3 regions of the Variovorax sp. OK605 genome follow, and region 2 is predicted to be linked to each of the others. Evidence: riboswitches for the same ligand, from Rfam matches in the RefSeq annotation. Region 2 holds a riboswitch; each other region holds the start of a gene.
What was found. Region 2 has a riboswitch for glycine ahead of BM013_RS05510 (ABC transporter substrate-binding protein). Riboswitches for the same ligand answer to the same signal wherever they lie in the genome.
Positions count from the first base shown of each region.

Region 1 (10,236 bases), on a different contig from region 2:
AAGGGGTTGGGCAGGCCCAGCACCGCATCGGCATGGGCGGGGTGCTCGCGCAGGATGCAGGCGACCTTGCCGTGCAAGCCTTGCGCGATGCCGGCCGCCTCGAAGGCCTCGGCCGCGGAGGCGCCGAAGCTCATGAACACCACCGGCTCGCCGCGCTTGAGCAGGTGCGACAGCACCGCCTGGATCAGCGGCTTCCACAGCACGAGGTGGCCCTGCGACTGGTGCGGGTCGATCGCCACCTGGAAGCGGCTGAGCGTGAAGGAGGTGTTGAGCAGCAGCACGCCGTCGTCGACCCAGCGGTCGCTCAGCGCGGCGGGTGTCTCGAAGGGCAGCGCGCCGGATTCGATGGCCTGCAGCGTGCGCGGCCAGTTGGCAAAGCTGCCGCCATAGGTTGCATCACCCGTGCGTGCTTCAGCCAGCATCTGCACCCACGCACGGATGCTCTTGGTGAACATCTTGTCGAGCTCGCGCCACTGCGCCACGTTGCCTACCTCGAAGGCGCGGCCGGTGGCGATGTCGATGGACGGGTAGGGGTCTTGCCCCAGCACCACGCAGCGCACCCGCGCGGGCATCACGCTGTCGAAGGCCTTGAGCATGTGCGCGCCGTGCGGCATGCCGGCCAGTCGACGGCCCTTGCGCGCCGGAAAGATCGGCTCCCATGCCTGCAGTTCGAGCGCCGCATCGACGCCCTCGAAGTCGAGCTTCACATCGCCCAGCGCGGCCCGCCAAGCATCGGGCAGGTCGTCGGGCCAGTTCGCCAGTGTTTCTTGCAGTGCGGTGCGCAGGGCTTGGGGCATGGGTTACATTCAAACTTCAAAAAAGCTGACCAGTTCGTCAGGAAATTCTAAGGAATAAATTGACGAGTTGGTCAGAATTTTTTTGGTGCTTACCCGTGCTCCGTTTCGGGGCGCCTCTAGAATTTGAGCCCGGTCACCAGTGACACCATGCCCATGCGCGACACCTCCACTCCCCGATCCCCCAAACCGGAAACCCCTGCGGACCGAGAGATCCGGGCGGCCAACAAACGCAAGATCCTGAAGGCCGCGAGCGAGGTGTTCGCGGCCAAGGGCTTCGACGGCGCGCGCATCGCGGAGATCGCCACCGTCGCGGAGCTGCCCAAGGCCAACGTCTACTACTACTACGCGACCAAGGAAGAGCTGTACAGCGCCACCTTCGCGCCGCTGCTGGAAGAGTGGGACAGCGCGCTGCGCATCCTCAAGGCCGAGACCGAGCCCGCCGTGGCGCTGCGCGCCTATGTGGAAGCCAAGCTCAAGCTGGGGCGCAAGAACCCGCTGGAGGCGCGCCTGTTCGCCAACGAGGTGGTGCGCGGCGGCACCTTCCTGTCGGCCGCCGACCGGGCGCACATCGCGAACAGCACGGCCGCCAGCATCGAGGTGTTCGAGGCCTGGATGGCCGCCAAGAAGATCCGCAAGATCGACCCCCGGCACTTTCTCTTCATGCTCTGGGCCGCCACCCAGTTCTATGCCGACTACGAGCCCATCGTGAACGCGGTGCTGCAGGTGAAGAAACTCACCGCGGCGCACTACGACCAGGCGCTCGAAAGCATCGTGGGCACGGTGCTCGGCGGCGTGCTGGTCGACTGACCGCAGGCTGGCGATCGAACCCGCCGGACGGCCGTGACCGGCCCGGCGAAGAGCCGGGCCGAGTGAACTTCCGCGCGACGGGCGCGTCAGAGGGCATCACAGGCGTCACAGGGCGTTACGAGGATCTGGCTCGGGTGTGGTCCGAATTGGTGCACCATAGCCGCTCGCCTCCCTGAGATCCTTCCGACATTCCTCTCACAAGGAACCCGACCTCATGTCCGACAGCGACACCCGCGACACCAGCCACGCCCCCGACACCCGAGACACCGCCGATTTCCGGCCCCGCCGCGAAACGCCCACCGGCGCCATCGTGATCGCCGTGCTGGTGCTGCTGGCGGCTGCGTTCTTCGGCTGGCGCTGGTACCAGCAGCAACAGCAAAAGCCCGCCGAGCCCACGCCCGTGGCCGCGGCGCCCAACGACGCACCCGCACCGCCGCCGCCCGTCGCGGCGCAGCCCACGGGCCCGCAGAACCCGGTCGACGCGCTCGCGCCGCCGGACGCTGCGCTGCCCAAGCTGGCCGAATCCGATTCGCGCGTGATGAAGGCGCTGGCCGAGCTGCTCGGCGCGAAGAACGCCGACGCGTTCCTGCGCTCCGACGGCATCGTGCATCGCTTCGTGGCCACGGTCGACAACCTCGCGCGCGAACAGGCGCCGGCCAACACATGGCCGGTGCAGCCCACGGGCCAGCGCTTCATCACCGAAGGGCAGGGCGAGGCGCAGACCATCTCGCCGAACAACGCGGCGCGCTACAACGCCGCCGTGCTGCTGGCCGGGTCGATCGATCCGGCGAAGGCCGCGGCGGTGTACGCCAGGCTCTACCCGCTGTTCCAGCAGGCCTATGAGGAGCTGGGCTATCCGGGGCGCTATTTCAACGACCGGCTGATCGCCGTGATCGACCATCTGTTGCAGGCACCCGAGCCCGGCGGGCCGGTGCAGGTGCGGCTGGTCGAGGTGAAGGGCGAGGTGCCTTCGCAGCGCCCCTGGGTGCGCTACGAGTACGTCGACCCGCAGCTGCAGGCGTTGTCGTCCGGCCAGAAGATCATGGTGCGCATGGGCCCGGAGAACGAGCGCAAGATGAAGGCCAGCCTGCGCGGGCTGCGCCAGCAGATCGCCACGGGGGACGTGGCGAAGAAGAAGTCGTAGCCGCGTAGCCGCGTAGCGGGTCGACAGCGGGCGCTGCTGCCGCTGCCGCAGCGGCAACTGCAACTGCGCGCGCGGCCGAACCGCCGGCCGCCTCGCGCCCGCCTGCTCAGGCCTCTTCGGCTTCCTTGTAGTCGCCCACGGGCACGCAGCTGCAGAACAGGTTGCGGTCGCCGTACACGTTGTCGACGCGGCCGATGGGCGGCCAGTACTTCGCGTTCTTCAGCGCGGCCAGCGGGTAGGCGCCGAGTTCGCGCGAATACGGGTGCTCCCACTCGCTGCCCAGCAGGCTGGCCGCGGTGTGCGGCGCGTGCTTGAGCGGGTTGTCTTCCTTCGGCCAGACGCCTTCCTCGATGCGGCGGATCTCACCGCGGATGGCGATCATCGCGTCGATGAAGCGGTCGAGCTCGGCCAGCGGCTCGCTCTCGGTCGGCTCGACCATCAGCGTGCCCGGCACGGGGAAGCTCAGCGTGGGCGCGTGGAAGCCGTAGTCGATCAGGCGCTTGGCCACGTCCTCGGCGGTGACGCCGCTGGTGTCCTTCAGCGGGCGCAGGTCCAGGATGCACTCGTGCGCCACATGTCCGTTGGGGCTCGCGTACAGCGTGGGGTAGTGGTCCTTCAGGCGCGCGCTGATGTAGTTGGCGCTCAGGATGGCCGTTTCGGTCGCGGCCTGCAGGCCCTTGGCGCCCATCATGCGGCAGTACATCCAGCTGATCGGCAGCACGGCCGCATTGCCCAGCGGCGCCGCGGACACGGCACCGACGCCGTGCGACGGCACGCCGGCGGTCACATGGCCCGGCAGGTACGGCACGAGGTCTTCGACCACGCAGACCGGGCCCACGCCGGGGCCGCCGCCGCCGTGCGGAATGCAGAAGGTCTTGTGCAGGTTCAGGTGGCTCACGTCGCCGCCGAACTCGCCCGGCGCGGCCACGCCGACCAGCGCGTTCATGTTGGCGCCGTCCACGTACACGCGCCCGCCGTGTGCGTGCACCAGCTCGCAGAGTTCCTTCACGCGGGTTTCGAACACGCCGTGCGTGCTGGGGTAGGTGATCATCACCGCGGCCAGCTTGTCGCTGTGCTTCTCGCAGGCGCGCTTCAGGTCGTCCATGTCGACGTTGCCCTGCGTGTCGCAGGCCGTCACCACCACCTGCATGCCGACCATCTGCGCGCTGGCCGGGTTGGTGCCGTGCGCGGAAGACGGAATCAGGCAGATGTTGCGGTGGCCCTGGCCCTTGGCTTCATGGAAGGACTTGATGGCCAGCAGGCCCGCGTACTCGCCCTGCGAACCGGCGTTGGGCTGCAGGCTGATGCCGGCGTAGCCGGTGGCCTCGCACAGCCAGGCGCGCAGTTGCGCGTCGAGCTGGGCATAGCCCTGCTGCTGGTCGGCGGGTGCGAAGGGGTGGATGTTGGCGAACTCCGGCCAGGTGATGGGGATCATCTCGCTGGTCGCGTTGAGCTTCATGGTGCAGCTGCCCAGCGGGATCATGCTGCGGTCGAGCGCCAGGTCCTTGTCCGACAGGCTGCGGATGTAGCGCAGCATCGCGGTTTCGCTCTTGTGGGTGTTGAACACCGGGTGCGAGAGAAAGCCGCTGGCGCGGCGCAGGTCGTCGGGAATCAGCGGCGTGGTGTTCGCGGCCAGGTCGTCGAAGCGCGGCATCGCGGTGCCGGCCGGCACGAACAGGGCCCACAGTGTTTCGATGTCGGCGCGCGTGGTGGTCTCGTCCAGCGAGATGCCCAGGTGCTGCTGCAGGCGCTGGCGCAGGTTGACGCCGCCGGCCTGCGCGCGTTCGATGATGGCGGCGGTGTCGTCGCCGGTGCGAATGGTCAGCGAGTCGAAGGCGGTGGTGTTGACCGGCTCGCGGCCCATCTGCGACAGGCCCTTCGACAGGATGGCGGTGAGCACGGCCACGCGCTGCGCGATGCGCGTGAGGCCGTCGGGACCGTGGTACACGGCGTACATGCTGGCCACCACGGCCGGCAGCACCTGCGCGGTGCAGATGTTCGACGTGGCCTTCTCGCGGCGGATGTGCTGCTCGCGCGTCTGCAGCGCGAGGCGGTAGGCGGGCTGGCCGTGCGTGTCCACGCTCACGCCCACCAGGCGGCCCGGCAGCGAGCGCTTGAACGAATCGCGGCAGGCCAGGTAGGCGGCGTGCGGGCCGCCGTTGCACAGCGGCATGCCGAAGCGCTGCGTGGTGCCGCAGACGATGTCGGCATCGAACTCGCCTGGCGCCACCAGCAGCGTGAGCGCCAGCAGGTCGGCCGCGACGATGAAGGCGGCGTCGCACTGGTGCGCGTGGCCCGCGAGCGGGCGCAGGTCGTGCACATGGCCGGTGGTGGCGGGGTACTGCGCGAGCACGCCGAAGAACTCGCCGCTCACCATCAGCAGCGGCAGCGTTTCCGACACGGTGCTGACCTTCACCTCGATGCCCAGCGGCGCGGCGCGCGTCTTGATGACTTCGATGGTCTGCGGATGGCAGTCGCCCGAGACCAGGAACACGTTGCTCTTGCTCTTCACGCTGCGCTTGGCCAGCGTCATGGCCTCGGCCGCGGCGGTGGCTTCGTCGAGCATCGACGCGTTGGCGATGGCCATGCCCGTGAGGTCGCACACCATCGTCTGGAAGTTCAGCAGGGCTTCCATGCGGCCCTGCGAGATCTCGGCCTGGTAGGGCGTGTAGGCCGTGTACCAGGCGGGGTTCTCCAGGATGTTGCGCAGGATCACGCCCGGCGTGTGCGTGCCGTAGTAGCCCTGGCCGATGAAGTTCCTGAACACCTTGTTCTTCGACGCCATCGCCTTCAGCTCGGCCAGCGCGTCGGCTTCGGTCACCGGCGCGGGCAGGCGCATCGGCTTGCTCCTGCGGATGGCCGCGGGCACGATGCCGTCGATGAGCTCCGCGCGCGTCGTCGAGCCGATCACCGGCAGCATGCGCGCCTCGTCCGCCGCATCGATGCCGATGTGGCGGGCAAGGAATTCTTCGGCGTTCTCTAGTTCTTGCAAAGAGGGAAGGGCGGGCGTCGGCATGGCGGTGACTGTCTATCGGCGTTAATAAAAGAACTCAGCGGTCGCCGCCGGGCCGCCCCAAGGCGGACCGCGCCTTCCCCATGGGGGATGGAGAAGCACACGAAGTGGCAAGCCGAGGGGCAAACATCATTTCAGGATTCGGCGGCGAACTTGTCGTACGACGCGGCGTCGAGCAGGGCGTCGAGCTGCGCGGGTTCGCTCAGCTTGACCTTGAAGAACCAGCCGCTGGCCAGCGGGTCGCTGTTGGCGAGCGAGGGGTCGGCGCGCAGCGCTTCGTTCACTTCGGTGACTTCGCCCGACACGGGCATGAACACATCGGCGGCGGCCTTGACCGATTCGACGACGCCGGCGACTTCGCCTTGCGCGAAGCTCTTGCCGACTTCAGGCAGGTCGACGAACACCACGTCGCCCAGCGCATCCTGCGCATGCACGGTGATGCCGACGGTGGCCGCGTCGCCTTCGGCCGACACCCATTCGTGGTCCTTGGTGTACTTGATGCTCATGGAAAACTCCTCGTGGAAAAAATGTTTCGGGGTGCAGAGCCTAACGGGGCTCGGTGTGCATCAACCGCGTCAGCCGCGTCAACCACGGTAGTAGCGGGTGGGCACGAAAGGCATGGTGGACACTTCCATCGGCACCGGCTTGCCGCGCACGATGGCCTGCACGCGCGTGCCGGGCTGCGAGAACGCGGTGGCCACGTAGCCCATGGCCACGCAGCGGTCGGCCGTCGGGCCGAGCAGGCCGCTGGTGACGATGCCGATGTCATGGCCTTCGAAGGACTGCAGCACGGTCCCGTCGCGCACCGGAATGCGCTCCAGCGCCACCAGTCCCACGCGTTTGCGCTTGAGCGTGTCGTGGTCGGTGTGGCCGGCCGCGCCCGCGGTGGCCGCGGCCAGCTGCGCCAGGATCTTCGCGGCGCCGGGGAAGCCGCCTTCGCGCGCGCCGCCCGCGCGGCGCACCTTCTGCATCGCCCAGTTGAGCGAGGCCTCGACCGGCGTGGTGGTGGTGTCGATGTCGTTGCCGTACAGGCACAGGCCGGCTTCCAGGCGCAGCGAATTGCGCGCGCCGAGGCCCACGGGCTTCACCTCGGGCTGGGCCAGCAGCAGGCGGGCCAGCGCGTCGGCGTCCTTGGCGGCCACCGAGATCTCGAAGCCGTCTTCGCCGGTGTAGCCGCTGCGGGTGACGAAGGCGTCGACCTTGACTTTGTCATCGCCGATCTGCACCGCGCCGCCGGTCATGAACACGAAGCGCTCGATGCCGGGCGACAGCCGCGCCAGCGTGGCCGCGGCCTGCGGGCCCTGCAGCGCCAGCAGGGCGTGGTCGGGTAGGGGCTGCACGTCGCAGCGGCCGCCGATCTTCTGCTGGATGTGGGCGATGTCGGCCACCTTGCAGGCGCCGTTGACGATCACGAAGAGCGAGCCGTTGCCTTCGTTGAAGAACATCAGGTCGTCGAGGATGCCGCCTTCGTCGTTCAGCAGCAGGCCGTAGCGCTGCTTGCCGGCGGGCAGGTCGACCACGTCGACGGGCATCAGGGTTTCGAAGGCGGCGGCGGCGTCGGGGCCCACCAGGCGCAGCTGGCCCATGTGGGAAATGTCGAACAGGCCGGCCGCGTCGCGCGTGTGCTTGTGCTCGGCCATCAGGCCGGCGGGGTACTGCACCGGCATCGAGTAGCCCGCGAAGGGCACCATGCGGGCGCCGAGCGCCACGTGGAGGTCGTACAGCGGCGTCTTGAGAAGGGTGTCGGAGGCGGAAGAAGCAGCCACGGGGCTCTCCAGAGGGCAAAAGGGGCAGACGAAATCCATGACGCAAGCCATGGGCCACCCCTGCTGTCCGCTTTACCTGAGAGATTCACCCCACGATCGGGGTTTGCTCCTTCGGTGGGCCGGTGCACCGTTTCGGGTGCCGCGGCCTCTCTCCAGCAAGGAAACGCCGGTGTTCACCGGCGCCTTGTCAGTCCTTTTGCCTGAGCGTTCGGGAATCCCCTGCGCCTTCGGCGGCCCCGTCGTGCGGGGCTCTCTCCTGACCCGGGCGAGTGTAGTGGATCGCGCGGGGCCCAGGTTTTTGTTTCAGTGAACGATCTCGGCCGGCGGCAGCAGCCGGTCGATGCGCTCGCGCAGCGATTCGGCGCGCTCCGGACCGGCGGTCTTCTCGACCTCGCTGAGCATCAGCGCGGCGATGGTCAGCATCGCGTCGCGGTCGCGCGCCTCGCGCAGGGCGTCGCGCATCTGCAGCGCGAACCTGGGGTCGCGGCGCACGAACATGCGCTCGCACATGTCGAACAGGAACATGCGCGTGGTGGCCAGCGAGCGCTTGCCGTCGAAGCTGTCGGCCGAGGTGCTGACCTGGATCGGTTCCGCGACCGGGGCGGCCGCAGCCGCAGCCTGGGCCTGGGCCTGCGCCGCCTGCGCGGCGGCTGCTGCCGCGGCGGCGGCCGCCTGGGGGTCCTGCAGGTAGCCGCGCTGCACCAGCGCCAGCAGCGCCTGCTCGGCCTCGTCCCGGGTGGTGAACAGCGGACTGAAGTCGGTCAGCGAGCGCCGGCCGTCGGCCATCAGCAGCAGCGCGCGCTCACGCTGGGTGAGCGTGCGCTGGCCGCCCTGCAGTTCGTCGCGCGCCTTGTCGGTCTTGGTGGGAAGCATGCAGCCACAGCCTTGGGGAATCGAGGACTGCAGCATCGTTGCAAGTGGTGACACCTTCATGAACCATTCGACTTACAGGGCCACAAGCTCAGCCGCCTGCGCTTTCCTTGCGGATGAGCCAATGGTTGCGCGCGCGTTCAACCCATTCAACCCATTCAACCCGTTCAACCCGTTCAACCCGTTCAACCCGTTCAACCCGTTCAACCCGTTCAGGCCGCGGCACCCTCCACGCCCGCGCCCATCGGCTGCATCGACCGGTTGCGCAGCCGCAGCGCGAGCACCGTGGCCACGCACAGCACGCACAACACGGCGGTCAGCGTGACGCCCAGGCCGCGCGCGTCCGACAGCATGCCGAACAGCGGCGACACCAGCCCGCCCACCGACAGCGCCAGCCCGAGCGTGATGCCGCTGGCCGTGGCCGGGTTGCGCGGCAGGTAGTCCTGCGCCAGCGTCACCTGCGCGGCGAAGGGCAGGAACATGCTCATGCCGAGCAGCGCGGTGCAGGCCAGCGCCCAGCCGGCCGAGGGCGCGAGCACCAGGCCGGCCAGCGCCGGCAAGGCGAGCAGGTAGCCCGCGCGAATGGTGCCCATGCGCCCGATGCGGTCGCCCAGCCAGCCGCCGAGCAGCGTGCCCACCGCGCCCGCGGCGGTGAAGGCCGTGAGCGCCGCGGCGCCCTGGAAAGCCGTGCCGTGCAGGTCGCGCGTGATGCGCAACGAGAGCATCGACAGCACCGTGACGTACGGGATCGACCAGCCCACGATGGTCGCCACCAGCCAGCCGAAGGCGCGCCAGTCGTTGGGCGGCTTCGCCACTGCGGCGCCGGCCTTGCGCGCGGCGGCCGAAGCGGCCGCCGCGGCGCTGCCCGCGCGCCCCGTGCTGGCCAGCAGCCAGACCACCCCCATCACCACCGCCGGCACGCCCAGCAGGTAGCTGCGCGACAGGCTGCCGCCGCCCACCGCCGTGGCCGCCAGCACCGGCGCGAATGACGCGCCGATGGTGCCGCCCACCGAGAACACGCTCATCGCCTTCTGCGACGCACCGCCCGCCGCGCGCGCCGCCACCGTGGCCGGCGGGTGGTAGGCCGCGATGCCCAGGCCGCACAGCGCAATGGCGATCCAGGTCAGCAGGTAGCTCTGGCTCAGCCCCGCCAGCACCACGCCCAGCGCGGCCACCAGGAAGCCCGTGGGCACCAGCCAGCTGCGCGGATGGCGGTCGGCGTACAGGCCGAACAGCGGCTGCACCACGCTCGACAGCCCGGTGGCCGCCAGCATCAGGCCGGCCGCGGCCGTGTAGCTGTAGCCGCGCTCCAGCACCATGAAGGGCAGCAGCGCGGGCACCAGGCCCTGGTAGAGATCGTTGACGGCATGGGTGCCGGTGAGCAGCCCGAGGCGGCGCTTGTTCATGGCTATCGTTTCTTTCGTTTTCTTGTGAAAAAGCGATCGTAGGAAGCCGTGCGAAGATCTTCTCGCTACGAATTGGCAAACATCGTCGAGAAATGGACAAAGACATCAACCTGCGGCCCGAAGAGGGCGAGTCGACCCCGCGCGCCGTCGCGGCGCTGGCGACCGACCCGGCGGGCGACGCCTTCATTCCGTCGCATGTGCACCGGCGCGGGCAGCTGATCCATGCCATTTCGGGCGTGATGCTCGTGGGCGCGGCGGCCGGCAGCTGGGTGGTGCCGCCGGGGCGCGGCGTGTGGGTGCCGGCCGGCATGGCGCACGAGATCCGCATGGCCGGCGTGGTGAAGATGCGCACCGTTTTCGTGGAGCCCGGCACGCGCGCCGACCTGGGCGGCGAATGCCGCGTGATCCACGTCGGCGAGCTGCTGCGCGCGCT
Region 1 covers NZ_FOWL01000014.1:158,338-168,573, forward strand. The annotation lists gene BM013_RS30150 (uracil-DNA glycosylase family protein) at 1-797, opposite strand, end outside; gene BM013_RS30155 (TetR/AcrR family transcriptional regulator) at 951-1,604, shown strand; gene BM013_RS30160 (DUF3014 domain-containing protein) at 1,819-2,748, shown strand; gene gcvP (aminomethyl-transferring glycine dehydrogenase) at 2,855-5,764, opposite strand; gene gcvH (glycine cleavage system protein GcvH) at 5,896-6,267, opposite strand; gene gcvT (glycine cleavage system aminomethyltransferase GcvT) at 6,346-7,527, opposite strand; glycine riboswitch at 7,581-7,693, opposite strand; glycine riboswitch at 7,706-7,796, opposite strand; gene BM013_RS30180 (hypothetical protein) at 7,831-8,400, opposite strand; gene BM013_RS30185 (MFS transporter) at 8,610-9,803, opposite strand; gene BM013_RS30190 (AraC family transcriptional regulator) at 9,896-10,236, shown strand, end outside.
Region 1: it holds a riboswitch for glycine, as region 2 does, so the genes downstream of both, gcvT (glycine cleavage system aminomethyltransferase GcvT) here and BM013_RS05510 (ABC transporter substrate-binding protein) in region 2, are expected to answer to the same signal.

Region 2 (10,236 bases):
CTGGAAGATCACCTGCACCGTGCGCCGAAACGGCGACAGCGCGCGGCCCGTGGCGTGCGCCACCGAGCGGCCGTCGGCAAAAATGTCGCCCGAGGTCGGATCGATCAGCCGCGCAATGCAGCGCGCCACCGTCGACTTGCCCGAGCCCGACTCGCCCACGATGCCCACGGTTTCGCCGGGCCGCACGGCCAGCGACACGTCGCGCGCGGCCTTCACCGTGCGGCGCTTGCCCGGCCAGCTGCCGGTGACGTAGGTCTTGCAGATGTTCACCGCATTCAGCAGCGGATAGGCGTCGGCCACCGGCGCTCGCTTGTGCGCCGACAGCTCGGGCACCGCGTCGAGCAGCATCTGCGTGTAGGGCTCGCGCGGCGCGGTGAGCACCGCCATCTTGTCGCCCTTCTCGATCATGGCGCCCAGCTGCAGCACCACCACCTCGTCGGCGATCTCGGCCACCACGCCGAAGTCGTGCGTGATGAACAGCACCGCCGTGCCGTTCTCGGTCTGCAGCTCCAGGATGAGCTTGAGGATCTCGGCCTGCGTGGTCACGTCCAGCGCGGTGGTCGGCTCGTCGCAGATGAGCAGCGCGGGCTTCAGGATGAGCGCCATCGCGATCACGATGCGCTGGCGCTGCCCGCCCGAGAGCTGGTGCGGGTACGAGGCATAGATGCGCTCGGGCTCGGGCAGCCGCACGCGCGCCATGATCGCCAGGATCTTCTGCCGCCGCTCGGCCGCGCCCATGGACACGTGCTGCGCGAGCATCTCGTCGACCTGCGCGCCGCAGGTCATCACGGGGTTGAGCGCGGTCATGGGCTCCTGGAACACCATGGCCATCGACGGGCCGCGCAGCGCGCGCAGCCGCGCCTGCGGCGCCGCCAGCAGGTTCTCGCCCTGCAGCGCGATGGTGCCGCGCACGGGCACGTGCCCCGGCGGCAGCAGCCCCATCACGGCGTTGGCGATGACCGACTTGCCCGAGCCCGATTCGCCGAGCAGGCAGACGATCTTGCCGGGCGGCACGTCGAAGGAAATGTGGTCGACCGCATGCGCGCGGTCGCCGCCGGGCGGCAATGCGATGGCCAGGTCGCGCACGGAAAGAACCGGCAGGACAGGGGTGGGGTTCGTCATGGCTCAGCCTCCGCGCTTGTTGAACTTGGGGTCGAGCGTGTCGCGCAGGCCGTCGCCCAGGATGTTCACGGCCAGCACCGTGAGCGCCAGGAAGATGCCCGGGAACAGCACGTTGTGCGGGAACTGGTTGAACTGCGCGCGGCCCTCGGCCATGATGTTTCCCCAGGTCGCCATGTCCGCCGGCAGGCCCACGCCGAGGAACGACAGGATCGCCTCGACCAGGATGGCGGACGCGCACACGTAGGTCGCCTGGATGATCAGCGGCGCAATGGCGTTCGGCAGGATGTGCCGCACCAGGATCTTCCAGGTCGGCGTGTCCAGCGCGATGGCCGCTTCCACGTACGGCTCCTCGCGCACCGTGAGCACCACCGAGCGCACCAGCCGCGCCACGCGCGGGATCTCGGGCACCGCAATGGCCACCACCACCGTGAGCAGCTTGCCGCCGAACAGCGCCACCAGGCTGATCGCGAACAGGATGCCGGGAATGGCCATGACGCCGTCCATGAGCCGCATGACGGCGCTGTCGATGCGCCGGAAGTAGCCGCCCAGCAGCCCCACCAGCATGCCGAACACCACCGCCAGCGCGGCCACCGCGATGCCCACGGTGAGCGACACGCGCGCGCCGTACAGCGTGCGGCTCCAGATGTCGCGGCCCAGGCTGTCGGTGCCCATGACGAACAGGTGCTCGAAGGTGTCGCCGGCCAGGCTGTTGAACTCGCCGCGCGTGCCCGGCAGGATGTTCGAGCTGCCGGGGTCGATGGCGGTCGGGTCGATGGTGCCGAGCCACGGCGCGGCCAGCGCGATGAGCACCAGCAGCACCAGCACGCCGCCGCCGGCGCGCACCGACCCGTTGGCCAGGATGCGCTTGAGCAGCGAGCGGCGCCTGGGCGGCGGCAGTGCCTCCACGGCGCCGTCGGATGCAGGCCCCGGGGGGGCGAGGGAAAGAGACGAATCGGTCATGGTATTTCTTCGTGGCGGTTCAATACCGGATGCGGGGGTCGAACACCAGGTAGCTCACATCGATCAGCAGATTGATGAGCACATAGATGACGGAGAAGAACAGCGTGATGCCCTGGATCAGCGGAAAGTCGCGCGAGAGCACCGCGTCGACCGTGAGCTGGCCGAGCCCCGGAATGGCGAACACCGTCTCGGTGACCACCACGCCGCCGATGAGCAGCGCAATGCCGATGCCGATCACCGTGACGATGGGAATCGCCGCGTTGGCCAGCGCATGGCGCATCAGCAGGCGCGTCTCCGATATGCCCTTGGCGCGCGCCGTGCGGATGTAGTCCTCGGTCATGGCCTCGGCCACCGCCGCGCGCGTGACGCGCGCGATCAGCGCCACGTAGATGATCGACAGCGTGATCGACGGCAGGATCAGGTGCTTGAGCCACAGCAGCGGCCCCTGGCTCAGCCGCGCGTAGCCCTGCACCGGCAGCCACTGCAGGTGCAGCGCGAAGATCCAGATGAGCACGTAGCCGATGACGAAGGCGGGTATCGAGAAACCCATCACCGAGAAGCCCATGAGCATGCGGTCGAGCCACCCGCCATGGCGCCACGCGGCGATCACGCCCAGCGGCACCGCGATGAGGATGGTGACCACCAGCGTCACCGCGGCCAGCGACACCGTGGCCTCGATGCGCTGGCCGATCAGCTCGGTCACGGTCTTCTTCATGAAGTACGACTCGCCCAGGTTGCCCTGCAGCAGCTGCGCGCTCCAGTGGAAGAACTGCACGGGCAGCGACTGGTTCAGGCCCAGCTGCTCGCGCACCCTGGCGATGTTCTCGCTGGTGCCGCTGTCGCCCACGATGGCGGCCGCGGGGTCGCCGGGCGCGAGCCGCAGCATCAGGAAGACGATCAGCGCGACGATGACGAGCACCGGCACGGTCGAGAGAATGCGGCGTGCAAGAAAGAGCAGCATGGGCGGGTCCCGTGAGGCGGGCTCAGTTCTTCTTCAGGTTCCAGAACACGCCGACCGGCGAGCGCACCACGCCGCTCACCACGCCCTTGCGGTAGGCCGTGAGCGGCTTGTATTCGCCGATGGGCGCGTAGATGCCGGTGTCGTACACGCGCTGCTGGATGGCCGTGGCCAGTTCCTTGCGCTTGGGTTCGTCGGCCGTGGCGAGGAACTCCGACTTCAGCTGCTCGAGCTTGTCGTCGGTGGCCCAGCCGAACCAGCCCTTGTCGCCGGTGCCGGTGAGCGGTGCGAAGAACATCGGGTTCATGTTGTCGGCAATGCCCCAGCCGGTGATGAAGAGGTTCCAGCCGCCGTTGGTGACCGGGTCTTTCTTGGCGCGGCGCGTGACCAGCGTGGGCCAGTCCATCGACTGCATGTCGACGTTGAAGCCGGCCTGCTTGAGCAGCTGCGCCATCACCGGCGGAAACTTGTTGAGCACCGCGAAGTCGGCCGGGAACATCAGCACCACGGGCTTGCCGTCATAGCCGGCTTCCTTCAGCAGCGCCTTGGCCTTCTCGAACTGCGGCTTGCCGGTGAAGTAGCCGGTCTTGTCGGTCGCGAAGGTCGAGCCGCACGGGTAGATGGAGGCGCAGCTGTTGTACAGCTCCTTGTGCACCAGCTGGGCGCGCATGAGCGCCTCCTGGTTGATGGCCATGAACGCGGCCTGCGCGATCTTCGGGTTGTCGAAGGGTGGGATCAGGTGGTTCAGGTGCAGCGCGAACGAGCCCTTGGACACCGGGCTGTCGAGCGTGATGGCGGGGTTGTTCTTCAGCGCCGTGTACTGCTCGGAGGGCACCCACTCGATCATGTCGACCTCGCCGTTGGCCAGCGCGTTGGCCTGCGTCTGCGCGTCCTTCAGGATGATCCATTCCATGCGGTCGACGTACACGTTCTTGCCGCCGGCGGTGCCCGAGGGCGCCTCGGTGCGCGGCACGTACCTGGTGTTCTTCAGGTAGACGATCTTCTCGCCGGGGCGGTACTCGTCCTTCTTGAAGATGTACGGGCCCGAGCCGGTGGCGTCGTCGATCTGCTTGTCGGCGGGCGTGGCGGCCACGCGCGCGGGCATGATGAAAGGCGGGTTCGACGAAGGCTTGCTCAGCGCGTCGAGCACCATGCCGAAGGTGTCCTTGAACACCAGCTTGAAGGTGTTGGCGTCGACCGCCTCGGCCTTGTCGAGCGCGGCGAACATCTTCTGGCCCAGGCCGTCGCGCTGGCCCCAGCGCTTGAGCGAGGCGAGCACGTCTTCCGAGGTGACGGGCTTGCCGTCGTGGAAGGCCAGGCTCTTGCGCAGCGTGAAGGTCCAGGTCTTGCCGTCGGGGCTGGTCGTGTACTTGTCGACCATCTGCGGATGCACCTTGCCCTGCTCGTCCACGCCGAACAACGTGTCGTAGACCATGTAGCCGTGGTTGCGCGTGATGAAGGCGGTGGTCCAGATCGGGTCGAGGATCTTCAGGTCGGACTGCGGCACCAGGCGCAGCACCTTGCCGGTGTCCTGCGCGAAGGTGGTGGCTGCCGCCGCGGCCAGCAGGGCGCCCGCGAAGATGGCTTTCAGTCGTCGTTTCGTCAGCATGGGTCAGTTCTCCGGTTGAAAAAGGGGGACGCGAAAACGGGCAACGCCAGGAACACATGCGTCGTGTGGCGTTGCGGAAAACAAGTCATGGAAACAAGGAGGCTCCGGAAGCGAACACGGACACCCCGCGCTCTGCGCGGCGTGCCCCTGCTGTCCTTTTGCCTGAGAGATTCACCCCGCGCGCACATCGCACAGGGCTTGCCCCTTCGGCGGCTGCCCTCGGTCCCTGCAACGGGTCCGGTCAGCGCTCTCCAGCGTTAGAAAAATCCAGTCTTGGGACCTGAGCGTTCTGGGCTATCGCCTTCGGTAATGCACTAACTCGAAGCATCGAGCCGGCATTTCTCCTGGATGGATTTCTCCAAAGCAGTTTGCGTGCCACTCGGCGCGATGCGCGTGGCCCTCCGCTGCGCGCACGGTGCGCGTGCGCCGCGCACACGGTGCGCCGTACGCCTTTGTATTTACTGCGGCCCGCCGCAGAAGCCCGCGCGCTCGGTGGTCTTCGCGGTGAAGCGGATGCGCGAGCTGACCGCGGCGCTCTGCGGTTCGTTCTGGCCCCACTCGGTCTGCAGCCACGTGTACTGCCAGTCGTACAGGCCACCGGGTTTCGCGGCTTCGCCGTAGGCGATGCGCAGGCTGCCGTTGCTCTCGTCGTGGCAGTGCCTGGAGGTCTTGTATTCCTTCTCGCTGAAGCAGGCGCGGATCATCTTGAAGCACGAGAAGGGAATGTCTTCGTGCACGGCCTTGCCGTCCTCGAGCGGCACGAAGTCGGCGGTGTCGAACGAGGCGCCGCCGCCCGAGTACATCTCCGACACGGTCTGCAGCACGGCCACCGCCCACTTGCCTTCGGCCAGCGGATAGAGCGCGGGCGCGAGCGACAGGCGGGTCTCGGGCGCGCCCGCGTTGTCCTCCTTCCTGACGGACTCGGCGTAGGCCGGGAATTCGTACATGCGGTCGAGCTGCCAGCCCTTCGCGTCGGTGGTGCGCTTGACGCGCGCCATGGCCAGCGGCTGCGCGGAGAGCACGACGAAATCGCCCGGCGTTGCGCCGCGTGGGCGGTACAGGCCCAGCTGCTGCACGTCGCACGGCTGCGGCAGCAGGGCGCACAGGCGCGCACGCCATTGCGCATCGACCGACTCGGGCTTCTTCACCACCTCGAACACCTGCGCGGACGGCGCGGCGAGCATCGGGCCGGCGAACAACGACACGAGGAGACCGGTGGCGAGCAGCTTTTTCATGGAGCCGAATGGTAGCCACGGCGGGCGCCTTTCGTGCGGCCGGCTGCACAAGCTCGCTTGGTACAGTCGGCCGCGACCATGAACCCACCTACCCCCCTCCTCCAGATCGGCGCGCTCGGCTTCGCGTACCCCGGCCAGCCCGCCATCGCCTCGAACTGGAGCGCCGCCATCGGCCCCGGCGTGACGCTGCTGTACGGCGACACCGGCGCGGGCAAGTCGGCGCTGCTGCAGGTGATCGCGGGCGCGCTGCCCGCCACCGGCGAGCTGAGCGTGGCGGGCACCAGCCTGGCCGCGTCGCCCGAGGCCTATCGCCGCAACGTCTTCTTCGTCGACCCGTCCACCGACCGATTCGACCAGGCCACGGTGCACCAATGCACCGCCGCGCTGCGCGAGGGCGACGCGGGCTTCGACGACGCCCGCTGGCAGGCGCTGGTCGAAGGCTTCTCGCTGACCCCGCACCTGGAGAAGTCGATGTTCATGCTGTCGACCGGCTCCAGACGCAAGGTGTGGCTGGCCGCCGCCCTCGCCTCGAGCCGCCCGCTGGTGCTGCTGGACGAGCCCGCGGCCGCGCTGGACGCGGGTTCGGTGCGCTGCCTGTGGCGTTCGCTGTGCGAACTGGCCGAAGCGGGCACGCAGAGGGCCTTCCTGGTCGCCAGCGCCGAGCGCATCGACACCGTGCCGCTGGCGGCCACCATCGAGCTGCCGCTCCCCTGAAACCCCATTGACAAGGCGCCCGTGGGGGTGATCGCCCCTCGGGCGGACGAAACAGGTCGCCGACGGGCGACAATCGCGGATTCCGGCGGCCGATCCCGCCAGAAGTTTTCCAGCCAACCCGACAACCAGCATCTACGGAAGCAAGCGCATGAGCTCGAAGCAACCCACCATCGTCTACACCCTCACCGACGAGGCGCCCCTGCTGGCGACCTACGCGTTTTTGCCCATCATCCGCGCCTTCACCAACCCGGCCGGCATCAATGTCACCACGAGCGACATCTCCGTGGCCGCCCGCGTCCTGGGTGAATTCCCCGAATTCCTGAGCGACGCGCAGAAGGTGCCCGACAACCTCAGCGAACTCGGCAAGCTCACGCTGCAGGCCGACGCCAACATCATCAAGCTGCCCAACATCAGCGCCTCGGTGTCGCAGCTCAAGGCGGCGATCAAGGAACTGCAGGGCAAGGGCTACAAGATCCCCGATTACCCCGAGAGCCCGTCCACGGACGAGGACAAGGACATCCGCGCGCGCTACAACAAGTGCACGGGCAGCGCCGTGAACCCGGTGCTGCGCGAAGGCAACTCCGACCGCCGCGCGCCCAATGCCGTCAAGGAATACGCACGCAAGAACCCGCACAGCATGGCCGACTGGAGCCAGGCCTCGCGCTCGCACGTGTCGCACATGCACGGCGGCGACTTCTATCACGGCGAAAAGTCCATGACCCTGGACCGCGCGCGCAACGTGAAGATGGAGCTGATCACCAAGAGCGGCAAGACCATCGTGCTCAAGCCCAAGATCGCGCTGCTGGACCGCGAAGTGATCGACTCCATGTTCATGAGCAAGAAGGCGCTGCTGGCCTTCTATGAAAAGGAGATCGAGGACGCGCACAAGACCGGCGTCATGTTCTCGCTGCACGTCAAGGCCACCATGATGAAGGTCTCGCACCCCATCGTGTTCGGCCACTGCGTGAAGATCTTCTACAAGGAAGCCTTCGAGAAACACGGCAAGCTGTTCGACGAGCTGGGCATCAACGTCAACAACGGCATGGTCGACCTGTACACCAAGATCGCCACGCTGCCCCAGAGCACGCAGGACGAGATCAAGCGCGACCTGCACGCCTGCCACGAGAACCGCCCCGAGCTGGCCATGGTCGACTCGGCCAAGGGCATCACCAACTTCCATTCGCCCAACGACGTGATCGTGGACGCCTCGATGCCCGCGATGATCCGCAACGGCGGCAAGATGTGGGGCGCCGACGGCCGCCTGAAGGACGTCAAGGCCGTGATGCCCGAGTCGACCTTCGCCCGCATCTACCAGGAGATCATCAACTTCTGCAAGTGGCACGGCGCCTTCGACCCCAAGACCATGGGCACGGTGCCCAACGTGGGCCTCATGGCCCAGAAGGCCGAGGAGTACGGCTCGCACGACAAGACCTTCGAGATCCCGGAAGACGGCGTTGCCAACATCACCGACCTGGACAGCGGCGAAGTGCTGATGAGCGAGGACGTGGAGCAAGGCGACATCTGGCGCATGTGCCAGGTCAAGGACGCCGCGATCCGCGACTGGGTCAAGCTGGCCGTCACCCGCGCGCGCAACTCCGGCATGCCGGTGGTGTTCTGGCTGGACGCCTACCGCCCGCACGAGGCGCAGCTGATCACCAAGGTCAAGATGTACCTGCACGAGCACAACACCTCGGGCCTGGACATCCAGATCATGAGCCAGGTGCGCGCCATGCGCTACACGCTGGAACGCGTCGTGCGCGGCCTGGACACCATCAGCGCCACCGGCAACATCCTGCGCGACTACCTGACCGACCTGTTCCCCATCATGGAACTGGGCACCTCGGCCAAGATGCTGTCCATCGTGCCCCTGATGGCCGGCGGCGGCCTGTACGAGACCGGCGCGGGCGGCTCGGCCCCCAAGCACGTGCAGCAACTGGTCGAGGAGAACCACCTGCGCTGGGACTCGCTGGGTGAATTCCTGGCGCTGGCCGTGAGCCTGGAAGACCTGGGCCTGAAGACGGGCAACAAGCAGGCCGCCATCCTGGCCAGGACGCTCGACACCGCCACCGGCAAGCTGCTGGACAACAACAAGAACCCGTCGCCCAAGACCGGCCAGCTGGACAACCGCGGCAGCCAGTTCTACCTGGCCATGTACTGGGCCCAGGAACTGGCCGCGCAGACCGAAGACAAGGATCTGCAAGCCAAGTTCAAGAAGCTGGCCGAGACGCTCACGTCCAACGAGCAGAAGATCGTCGACGAGCTCGCAGCCGTGCAGGGCAAGGCCGTGGACATCGGCGGCTACTACCTGGCCGACCCCGAGAAGTACTCGGCCGTGATGCGTCCGAGCGCAACGCTCAACGCCACCCTGGCGTCGGCACAAGCCTGACGCCACGACGAGCCCTGGGACGGCAGCAACTGCCGCTCCCCGGCTCTCCCTCCTCCAGCGGGTGCGGGACTAGACTCCACGTCCCTCCATCCGCTGGCAAGGCAGGCCCCCCATGAAAACCTGGCTCATTCCCGCCGTGCTGGCCGTTGCCGGCGCCGCCCATGGCGCCCAAAGCTGCGACGACCTGCGCACCCAGATCGAATCGAAGATCGCCGCCGCCGGCGTGGCGCGCTTCACCGTGTCCGTGGTCGATGCCAACGCACCGGCCAGCGGGCAGGTGGTGGGCAGCTGCGAGCTGGGCAGCAAGAAGGTCGTCTACGAAAAAGGCGTCGGAGAACCGAGGCCGGACGCGGGCGGCGCGCCGGCACCGTCGCGCGAGCCCATGCTCACCGAATGCAAGGACGGCACAGTGTCCGTCGGCGGCGATTGCCGCAAGCCGCAATAGCCCGGCCAGCCCGGGCCAGCCCGGGCCGACCTGGGGCTAGTTGCAGGCCTCGGGGTTGAGCAGCCCCCGTTGCATCGCCTCGCGCACCGCCTGTGCGCGCGTCTTCACCGCCAGCTTGCGGTAGATGTTCTTCACCTGCGCATCGACCGTGTGCAGCGAGCGGTAGCTCGTCTCGGCGATCTCGCGGTTGCTCAGGCCTTGCGAAATCATGCGCAGCACCTTGAGTTCGCGCGGAGACAGCGAACCGCGTCCGCGCTCCGGGCTCGCCGGCGCCGCCGCGCGCGCGCGCCTGGCCTTCGGTGGCGCCGAGGCCGCGGCCTCGGCCGGCGGCTCGGCCCCGGACGAGCGCTTCGTCTCCAGGATGCGCCGTGCAATGCGCGCGGCCGTGGCCGAGTCGCCTTCGGCGATCAGGCGCATCAGGAAGGCCAGCTCCACCTCGTTCGCGTCGGAGAACATCGAACCCACGATGCTCGCGGCCGCGGCCGAATCGGCCGGCAGCACGTCGTCGCCGAGCGCGTGCGCGAGGCCTGCGTCGCGCTCCCAGGCGGGGAAGCCGGCGGGCAATGCGCTGCCGGGTGTGGCGGCTTGCGGCGGCGCGCTCCAGTGGCCCGGCTGCATCGCGCGGGCCGCCCGGTACAGCTGCGCGCCCGGCGCCGCGATGGTGTTGTTCTTGCGAAAGACTTCCGGCTTCAGCAGCGCCGGCGACAGCGGCATCCTCGGGCTTGCCGCGCTCACCGACACGCTCGCGCGGCTCGCGCCGTCGCCCGGGTACATCGCGCCGAGCACGCACATCTGGTCGATGAGCCG
Region 2 covers NZ_FOWL01000002.1:236,557-246,792, reverse strand. The annotation lists gene BM013_RS05525 (dipeptide ABC transporter ATP-binding protein) at 1-1,122, opposite strand, end outside; gene BM013_RS05520 (ABC transporter permease) at 1,126-2,082, opposite strand; gene BM013_RS05515 (ABC transporter permease) at 2,102-3,043, opposite strand; gene BM013_RS05510 (ABC transporter substrate-binding protein) at 3,066-4,649, opposite strand; glycine riboswitch at 4,790-4,914, opposite strand; gene BM013_RS05505 (hypothetical protein) at 5,108-5,884, opposite strand; gene BM013_RS05500 (ABC transporter ATP-binding protein) at 5,963-6,598, shown strand; gene BM013_RS05495 (NADP-dependent isocitrate dehydrogenase) at 6,747-8,984, shown strand; gene BM013_RS05490 (DUF1161 domain-containing protein) at 9,097-9,429, shown strand; gene BM013_RS05485 (helix-turn-helix transcriptional regulator) at 9,466-10,236, opposite strand, start outside.

Region 3 (10,236 bases), on a different contig from region 2:
TCTTGATGCAGGCCAGAGGCCCACTGCCTCACATCGTGCTGCTCGGAATAGAGATCGCTCTCGGCATCCAGGAACAAGTTGGGCGCAAGTGCTGGCAGCAGTTCCTCGTTGGCCGCACAAACGGCCACGAAATACATCTCGCGGTCCATGGCCTTGGTTCGGGCCTTGAGTTCATTGCCAGTCAGCAGCAAGGCCTCGTACACCGTGGCTGTCTGGCCGAGGGGCAACAAGGCGGACGCTGTGATGAAACGCTGGGCGAAATGACGGCGAGCTGGAAAGTAGCGGCCCAGCAACTCATCGAATTCGTCGAAGTACAGCTCCTTGACGTGAAACTCGTTCACGTAGTTTCGGTCGTCCGAATAGACTTTCTTGTTGGGCGAGGAAATGACCAGGATGCCGGAAGGGGCCAGCACGCGCCGCAATTCGCGCATCATTTCCTCTTGCTCCGCCAGATGTTCGATCGTCTCGAAAGACACCACCACGTCGACACTGCCGCTCTCGAGCGGAACGGACGTGGCGCTGCCTTGCAGGAATTGCAGGTTGGCGCGCGATGCGTAACGTTGCTTTGCGTGGCTGACTGCCTCGTCCGAAATGTCCACGCCGGTCACAGAGCCGGCAGTGTCGGCCAACAATGCCGAACCGTATCCTTCACCGCAGGCGATGTCCAGAACCCTGAGCCCCTTGCACAGCGACTGAACCCATCCATACCGATGCATGTGCTCGTAACGGATTTCGCCCTTTTCCGTAGGAATGAATCGTTCGCCGGTGAAATCCATGCTGGAGCAGCCTCGTATCTTGACCAAAATTTGACTGGCCGCAGAGGTCGCTTTCACAACGAAATTCGCCAGCCGCAAGTGAGCGCACTTTATGCAAAAGCGGCGCTCACGTAGTTTACGACGGCGATGCAGCCATTCCGCGCAGGAACAGCGAAACGCCGGCTTGAAGCTCTTCTACTTTGAGCGTTGGAAAGCCTTGGTCAAGCCCCGCCCCGTTGACTCCCTGCGCACCAACAGCGCCAGCACTCAGTGCGCCCCAAGCTGAAGCAGCATGCCGCTTGCGAGATGTCTTGCGAAACAGATTCGATTGTCCCAGTTCACGAGCCGAGGAGCGCCAGGCTGGCCTTGCGTCAGTGGAGGTGTGCAACTGCTCGTGCGTGCAGAAACTGCCGACTTGGCCGATCGACTCCCCCTGATTGAAGCGCGCTTGGCCTCGTCCGACGAATGCGCCATGTCGTCACCTGCACATTTCGTCTTTTCCAACCATCATGACCAACTGGATTCATCGATGATTTACAGCGTATGTGGCGGCCGCAAATTTGCCGGAAAAATCCTCTGGCCAGGCTTGATTGATGAATGGCAACTGTCCCCTGCGGAGGCGGATTACGTCGATCGTCAACAGGGCAGCAACGCGCCGCTTGTGGCTCGAATCTTCGTTCCACCGTACTTGCGGATGCGATCCTCTCGTGCGTGGGCCTGCGCGGCACCTTGCGCGAGGCGGCCCGGATGCCGAATAGCAGCCCGCTGCGAATACTTGAACTGAACGAAGCAGACACTCTCACCTCGACGCTTCAACAATTTGCAGGCTACGCGTTCGGCAAGTATCCGGAAGTCGATATGCACGCGATGCCTTGTCCCGACAACAGCTTTGATATCGTAATTCACTCGGACACTTTGAAACACGTTCTCAACCCGGTTCACGGACTCGAGGAATGCATGCGAATCCTGAAGCCCGGCGGCGCACTTTGCTTTACCGCTCCCATCATTGTTGGTCGAATGACGCGTGATCGATCTGGTCTGCAAAAGAGCTTCCATGGCGATCCGTCGACGGCGACTGGCGACCTGGTTGTGCAGACGGAGTTTGGGGCGGGCGCCTGGACATTCATCATGCAAGCGGGCTTTCGAAGGGTCACCACGCACGCATCGGCGTACCCTGCGGCTGCAGCATTTTCTGTATTCAAGATCTAACTGCTGCAACTCTTCAGGGCGTACCGCATGGCGCTGTGGTTCGCTGGTGCCTATTGATCTATCGGCTTGCGCGCGTCAAACACCAGTGACCACGGCCCCACAACCCCTTCGTTCGGCGCAAAGATATTCCAACCTTTGACGTCAAAGCCCAATTCGCGCAGCCGGCCGAACATGGCCAAACCGAAGATGGTCCATACGAGCACACCTTCGTTCGGGCGGACAGGGTCACCGTGGAAGGCCTTTTCTTCGAGGTAGACGATGTCGCCGTCGACCAGCTTCGCGCGGATCTGGTCCTCCTGCATGCTCGGACCGAAAGGCACTGTGAAGATATGACGACCGCCACGCTTAAGCACACGCAGGATTTCCAGGTGTGCAGCGTAAGGGTCCGGCATGTGCTCCATGACGTCGCTGGAAAGCACGAGATCAATCGAGTTGTCCTCGAACGAAAGATGCCGCAGGTCTTCATGGCGCCGACCATCGACCATCTGGCCGGGTTCGTACTCGTCACCGAAGTACTCCGAACACAGGTAACCTGGCGTTTGCAATAACTGCAAGTGCAGAGAAGCGGTAGTCTCCGTGTTGTAGATGACGAATCCTTCGGGGAAACGCAACGGCCCCGCCTTCGGAAGGCCGCATTGCTTTCGAATGGCATGAGCCATCTGACGCTGCCGATTGAAAGACTGGCAATTCGAACAACGGCCTGACTCACGCGGGTTATCGGTGAATTCGTCGAATTTCGCGCGTTTCCCGCAAACCGGGCAGATGCCCGAAAGTGCGCTTTCGCCAGTCAAAGGGGCGAGGTCGAAAGTCCATTGCCGACGTGCCGGACGCAATCCGACGGGAATCGACCGATGCGAAGGGTCCGCCAAGGGACGAAATGCATCGACAGCTTTCTGAATGAAGCGCATCGAGCCATCCTAGCCCCATCGCGCTTCATTTCATTCAATCAAATACGTCTGCGGAGGCCAGTGCGGAAGCTACGGCGTCTTTTGCCGACAATTGAGGGGCAACCCCAATAGACGGCCAATCGATCGCCAAAGATGCGTCATTCCACAGAATGGCCCGTTCATGGGCGGGCGCATAGTAGTCGGAAGTTTTATAGAGAAACTCCGCGGTATCGCTGATCACGAAAAATCCGTGCGCAAAACCTTCAGGCACCCACAACTGCCTGTGATTTTCCTCGCTCAATTCCACGCCGACCCACTTACCGAAAGTGGGCGAAGACCTGCGGATATCAACCGCCACATCGAATACTGCCCCATGCACAACCCGCACCAATTTGCCTTGTGGCTGCTGGATTTGGTAGTGCAAACCCCGCAGCACGCCCTTCGCCGAGCGCGAATGGTTGTCCTGCACGAATTCGACATGCTTCCCCACGGCTTCGTCGAAGGCCTTCTGGTTGAAGCTCTCGAAAAAGAAACCGCGCGCGTCTCCGAACACCTTGGGCTCGATGACGAGCACATCTGGAATTGCTGTCGGTGTGACCTTCATGAGCGCACCTCATCGCTCAAAAGGTGCTTGAGGTATTTACCGTAGCCACTTTTTTCGAGCGGCGCGGCCAGCTTTTCAAGCTGTTCGCTGGTGATGAATCCATTGCGCCACGAAATCTCTTCGGGGCAGGCGATCTTCAAACCCTGGCGATGTTCCAGCGTCGCGATGAACTGGCCGGCTTCCAGCAGGCTGTCGTGCGTGCCGGTATCGAGCCACGCATAGCCGCGCTGCATGATCTGCACGTTCAACTGATTCAAGTCCAGGTACGCTTGATTGACTGCGGTGATCTCGAGTTCGCCGCGCTCGCTCGGCTTCACTGCCTTCGCAATGTCCACCACCTGGTTGTCGTAGAAGTAGAGCCCCGTCACCGCATAGTTGCTCTTCGGCTTCAACGGCTTTTCTTCGATGCTGCTGGCCTTGCCCTTCGCATCGAACGCGACCACACCATAGCGCTCGGGGTCCTGCACGTGGTACGCAAACACGGTAGCGCCCGACTGCTTGGTATCGGCTGCCGAGAGCAGATTCACGAGGTCATGGCCGTAGAAGATGTTGTCGCCCAGCACCAGCGCGCTGGGCGAATTGCCCACGAACTCGTCGCCGATGATGAACGCTTGCGCCAGCCCGTCCGGACTCGGCTGCACCGCGTACTGCAGGTTGATGCCCCACTGGCTGCCGTCACCCAGCAACTGCTGGAATCGGGGCGTGTCCTGTGGCGTGCTGATGATCAGGATGTCGCGCATGCCGCCGAGCATCAGCGTGCTCAGGGGGTAATAGATCATCGGCTTGTCGTAAACCGGCAGGAGCTGCTTGCTCATTGCCAGTGTGGCCGGATGCAGCCGCGTGCCCGAACCACCGGCCAGGATGATGCCCTTGCGTTGCGTTGTCTTGGTCATGTTTTTCTTCTCGTGAGAGTTCACAGGGTCTCGCGCAGCATGCGCGCGACGCCTTCCTGCCACGGCGGCAGGCGCAGGCCGAAAGTGGTCTGCAATTTGGTGGTGTCCAGGCGCGAGTTGTGCGGGCGCTTCGCCGGCGTGGGGAACGCGCTGGTCGGCACCGGTTCGACGGCCTGCGGCCCGGCCCTGAGCTCGACACCCGCCTGCTGCGCCATCTCGAGCACGAAGCGCGCATAGCCGTACCAGGTGGTCTCGCCGCCGGCGATCGCGTGATACAGACCCGCCTTGGAAGGGTCCTGCAACGTCGCGCGAATGGCATGCGCCGTCACGTCGGCCAGTAGCTCCGCTCCGGTCGGCGCGCCGAACTGGTCGTCGATGACGGTCAGCTTGTCGCGCTCCTTGGCGATCCGCAGCATGGTCTTGGCGAAGTTGCCGCCGCGCGCCGCGTACACCCAGCTCGTACGAAAGATCAGGTGCTTCGCGCAGTTCTGCGCCACCAGTTGTTCGCCTTCGAGCTTGGTCTGGCCGTACACGCTGAGCGGACCCGTCGCGTCGTCTTCCTTCCAGGGCTTGCTGCCGCTGCCGTCGAAGACGTAGTCGGTCGAGTAATGCACCATCAGCGCACCGATCTGCTGGGCCGCTTCGGCCACGACGCCGGGCGACGTGGCGTTGAGCTTGCGCGCGAACTCGGGCTCGCTCTCGGCCTTGTCGACGGCCGTGTGCGCAGCGGCGTTCACGATGACGTCGGGGCGCACCTTCAGCACCGTGTCGGCCAGCTGCTCGGGGCGGCTGAAGTCGGCGCGGAAATCCGTGCTGTCGAAATCGAGCGCAACCAGTTCGCCGAGCGGCGCCAGGCTGCGCTGCAATTCCCAGCCGACCTGTCCGCCCTTGCCCAGCAGCAGCAGCTTCATGTGGCGGCCTTTGCGTCGTCGTATTGCTTCTCGACCCATTCGCGGTAGGCGCCGCTCTGCACGTTGCTCACCCACTCGCTGTTCGCCAGGTACCACTCGACGGTCTTGCGGATGCCGGTGTCGAAGGTTTCAGCGGGCTTCCAGCCGAGTTCGCGCTCGAGCTTGCGCGCGTCGATGGCGTAGCGGCGGTCATGGCCCGGGCGGTCCGTGACGTAGGCGATCTGCTCCTTGTACGGCTTGCCGTCGGCGCGGGGGCGCAGCTCGTCGAGCAGCGCACACACGGTGTTGACGATCTCGATGTTGGGCTTCTCGTTCCAGCCGCCCACGTTGTAGGTCTCGCCCAGCCTGCCCGCTTCGAGCACGCGGCGAACGGCGCTGCAGTGGTCTTTCACATAGAGCCAGTCGCGCACCTGCATGCCGTCACCGTACACGGGCAGGTTCTTGCCGGCCAGCGCGTTGACGATCATCAGCGGGATCAGCTTCTCGGGGAAGTGGAACGGGCCGTAGTTGTTCGAGCAGTTCGTGGTCAGCACGGGCAGGCCGTAGGTGTGGTGCCAGGCGCGCACGAGGTGGTCGCTGGCGGCCTTGCTGGCCGAGTACGGGCTGTTGGGCTCGTACTTGTGTTCTTCGGTGAAGGCGGGGTCGGTCTTCGAGAGCGAGCCGTAGACCTCGTCGGTCGACACGTGCAGGAAGCGGAAGGCGGTCTTCTCGTCGGCCGGCAGCGCGCTCCAGAAGCCGCGCACGGATTCGAGCAGGCGGAAGGTGCCGAGCACGTTGGTCTGCACGAAATCCTCGGGGCCGTGGATCGAGCGATCGACGTGCGATTCCGCGGCGAAGTTCACGACGGCGCGCGGCTTGTGCTCGGCCAGCAGGCGGTCGATCAGTGCGCTGTCGCCGATGTCGCCCTGCACGAAGATGTGCTTCGGGTTGCCCTTGAGCGACGCGAGGGTCTCGAGGTTGCCCGCGTAGGTCAGTTTGTCGAGGTTCACGACCGGCTCGTCGCTGTTCGCGATCCAGTCGAGTACGAAATTGGCGCCAATGAAGCCGGCGCCGCCGGTAACCAGGATCATGGGGTCCCTTTTATGTTGTGAAAACTCGCCCTGCGGCAAATCACGAATGATCAACCGGCCATTATCCCATCGGCCCGGCGCCCAAAAACCGGCGGGTTGGCAGCCACGCAGCCCCCGCCTACAATCGCGCCCACTGCAGGAGAGCGGGCCACCCCGGTGGCCCTACCGAAGGCGCAAACTCCCATAAACGCTCAGGTCGGCCCGACGAAGTCCCGATGGAGGATTTCGGCAAGGGGTCAGTACTGCATCAACTGAAACGCCGTCTGGAGAGCCGCCACGCCATTTCATGGCCGTGACGCACCGAAGGAGCAAACCCGCTGCGGGCGCAGCGGGTGAATCTCTCAGGTACCGAGGACAGGGGGAGCGGCAACTTGGACACGGCCGTCCGGTTGCCTGCTATTGATTCAATAGCACACCACGCCCGTCGTTCAAGCGCTGCAACCTCAAAGGTACTTGAAATGCGCGTGATCGTTCTTGGCGCCGGCCTGCTCGGCGTGACCTCGGCTTACTACCTCCAGCAACTCGGCCACGACGTGACCGTGATCGACCGGCAGGCCACCCCCGCCGCCGAAACCAGCTTCGCCAACGGCGGGCAGATCTCGGTCAGCCATGCCGAACCCTGGGCCAACCCCAGCGCACCGCTCAAGGTGCTGCAATGGCTGGGCAAGGAGGACGCCCCGCTGCTCTTCCGTATCCGCGCCGACATGCGCCAGTGGCTCTGGGGCCTGCAGTTCCTGCGCGAATGCACCCCGGCGCGCACCCGCCACAACATCGAGCAGATCGTTCGTTTGGGTACATACAGCCGCGACATGTTGCAGCAATTGCGTCGCGACACCCATCTGGCCTACGACCAGCGCACCCAGGGCATCCTGCACTTCTATACGACGCAGAAGGAATTCGACGGCGCCCTTGCCCCCGCCGAGCAGATGCGCGCCCTGGGCTGCGAGCGCCAGGTCATCTCGGCCGACGAGGCCGTGAAGATCGAGCCCGCCCTCGCCCACATCCGCCCGAAGCTGGCCGGCGCCACCTTCACGGCCGAAGACGAATCCGGCGACGCCAACCGCTTCGCGCGCGAACTCTGCAAGCTCGCGGCGGCGGCCGGCGTGAAGTTCCTGATGAGCCACACCATCACCGCGCTGCGCGAAGCCGGCGGCAAGATCGACCACGTCGAAGCCACCGACAACGAAGGCCGCTTCCAGCGCATCCGCGGCGACGCGTTCGTGATGGCGATGGGCTCGCTGAGCCCGCTGCTCGCGGCGCCGCTGGGCATCCGGCTGCCGATCTACCCGGCCAAGGGCTATTCGGTGACGCTGCCCGTGAAAGACGCCTCCAAGGCCCACCAGGTCTCGCTGACCGACGACGAGTTCAAGCTGGTGTTCTCGCGCTACACGTCCGAGTCCGGCGACCGCCTGCGCATCGCCGGCACGGCCGAGCTCAACGGCTACGACCGCGACCTGAACCAGGTGCGCTGCGAAGCCATCGTGCGCCGCGTCGAAGCGCTGTTCCCCGGCGCCGGCGACACCACGCAGGCCCAGTTCTGGACCGGCCTGCGCCCCGCCACGCCGAGCAACGTGCCGCTGATCGGCAAGACGAAGCTGCAGAACCTGTTCCTCAACACCGGCCACGGCACGCTCGGCTGGACCCACGCCTGCGGCTCGGGCAAGTCGATCGCGCGCATCGTGAGCGGGCTGGCGCCCGAGGTCGATTTCGCGTTCACCGGCATGCCGGCACCGCAGCCGCGCGTGCTGCAGCCGGCCTGACCGCCTGATGGCTTGGTGACCGGACTGCGGCGTTCGCTTCAGTCGTTGCTGGTGAACACCGTCAGCACCCCGGTATAGCCATACAGGTGGTGCCGGGCGATTTCACCCGCGGCAAAGAAGCCGACCAACGGCACATCGCCCAGCGCGTGCCGCACGATCTGCAGCTCGGCGCCCGGCGCGCCGAAGTGCGGTCCGCCGCGGCCGGAGCAGCTCACGTACACCGCGCCGGCAATGCGCCGCGCCGGGTGCGGCGCCGCCTCGGCCTCGCCGGCGGCCACGGCGCGCGCGGTGGCCAGCGTCTGTTCTTCGGGCTCCAGCTCTTCACGGATTTCCGCGCAGATGCGCATCAGGTCGGCCCGGGCGGCCTGCGCGTTGCGGCGGCAGAAGGTCAGCCGCATGCCGGCCTCGGCGGTGTCGGCAATGGCGATGCCGCGCCGCGTGGGGTCCAGGCCGATGATGTGGCGCACCAGCACGTCGGCCCCCAGGTCGCCGGTGCGGCGGATGCCGTCGCTGCCCGCGTCGGCCAGACCGACCAGCGTGTTGCGCACGGCGTCGATGGCTTCCTGCGGCCGCTCGAGCGACACCTGCAGGTCGGCCAGCAGCACGTCGAGCGCCGGTTCGCCGTCGAGCCTGAGCAGCAGGTTGCCGTCGGCCTCGGTGATCTCGCGCTGGCGCCCCGCCCCCGAGCGCAGCGGCTGGCAGCCCTGCGTGACGCGCGACACCAGCCGCACGCCCTCGCCGAACACCACGCCCGACAAGCCGCCCGAGAACACGCCGCCCGCCGCGCCGTGGCCGCGGATGTTGCCGTTGCCGCCGATCGCGAACTGCAGCGCGCTGCCGCGGCCCGAGGTCAGGCCGCCGAACAGGTAGCCAGTGTCGGTGCGCCCGGCCATCTCGCCGATCAGCTCGGCCAGGTCGGGCGTTGCGGGGTCGGCGTGGACCAGCGCGGTGTGCGCCTCGAAGCCGCTCATTTCCGAGTTGCCCAGCGGCGCCACGCCCGAGAACACGCGGTACTGGTCGCTGGGCAGCGCGCACAGCATCAGGCTGATGCCGGGCTCGTCGAAATACTCGGCGTTGTTGGCCGACACGCCGATGCCGACGGTGCCCGACCAGTCGGTGACCTCGGGCAGCTCGGCGCTCAGGTGGTCGAGGATGTCCTGCGCGTCGCTCGCATAGTGGTCGGTGATGTAGAGCAGCCCGAGCGTCGGCGACGACGCGTAGTCGGGCAGTGCCATCTGCGCACGCAACTGGGCCAGCACGAGGCCGGCCGCCATGCGCCATTGCGGATGGGTGGCATGGCCGGTGGGAAACAACTTCATGATGCGTGCCAACCCGTTCTCTTCGGAAAATATGTGTGTATGACGTCAGCGCCGGCCGGAGGTTCGCTTGCGGGCGGCGGTCGCGGTCTTCTTCTTGGCGGCCGGCGTGGCGGCCGCCTTCTTAGCGGCGGTCCTGGCTGCGGTCTTGGCTGGCGCGGCCTTCTTCGCCGCGGCGGGCCTGCCCATCGCCTGGCCGACCACGTCGGCCAGCGGCTGCGCCATGGCGGGCACCTTCAGCTGGGCCGCGTCCTGCAGCGCCGAACTGGCGATCTGCTGGAACTGCTCGGTGAGCGAGCCCCACCATTGCATCGGGTCGACCACGCCGGCGCCGCCGGCCTTGGCACCGGCCGACGCCCTGGCGCGCGGCTTCTTCGGCGCGGGCGTTTCCTCTTCGGGCGCCTCGTCCTCGACCTCTTCGAATTCCTCGACCTCTTCGACCTCCTCGGGCTCCGGCGCGGCGGGCGCCGGCGCCATCGCGCTCGCCTGCTTGGTGAACGCGCTGGCGATGTCTTCCATGCGCACGTTCATGCCGCGCAGTGTCGACAAGGTCATCTTCTGCACCTCGAGCGCCTGGATCGTCGCCTTCAGCGCATGGCCGTTCTGCTCGAGCCAGTACTGCACGGTCTTGAGTTCCTGGATGCGCTTGTCGACTTCTTCCACGCTCAGCGTGGGCGCCACCCAGCTCGCCAGGCTGGGAATGCCGGGCACCGAGCCGGTGCCGGCGCCTGCGGCGGCACCGCCGGCAAGGTTCTTCAGGAAGTCGAATCCGGGAACGAATTGGCTGAAGTCGAAGGGCTTGCTGGTGTTGCTCATGCGGCAGGTCTCCGG
Region 3 covers NZ_FOWL01000003.1:630,412-640,647, forward strand. The annotation lists gene BM013_RS11145 (class I SAM-dependent methyltransferase) at 1-776, opposite strand, end outside; gene BM013_RS11150 (class I SAM-dependent methyltransferase) at 1,353-1,964, shown strand; gene BM013_RS11155 (class I SAM-dependent methyltransferase) at 2,015-2,872, opposite strand; gene rfbC (dTDP-4-dehydrorhamnose 3,5-epimerase) at 2,907-3,455, opposite strand; gene rfbA (glucose-1-phosphate thymidylyltransferase RfbA) at 3,452-4,348, opposite strand; gene rfbD (dTDP-4-dehydrorhamnose reductase) at 4,369-5,259, opposite strand; gene rfbB (dTDP-glucose 4,6-dehydratase) at 5,256-6,329, opposite strand; glycine riboswitch at 6,456-6,546, shown strand; glycine riboswitch at 6,583-6,697, shown strand; gene BM013_RS11180 (D-amino acid dehydrogenase) at 6,788-8,089, shown strand; gene BM013_RS11185 (FIST signal transduction protein) at 8,128-9,408, opposite strand; gene BM013_RS11190 (PhaM family polyhydroxyalkanoate granule multifunctional regulatory protein) at 9,454-10,221, opposite strand.
Region 3: it holds a riboswitch for glycine, as region 2 does, so the genes downstream of both, BM013_RS11180 (D-amino acid dehydrogenase) here and BM013_RS05510 (ABC transporter substrate-binding protein) in region 2, are expected to answer to the same signal.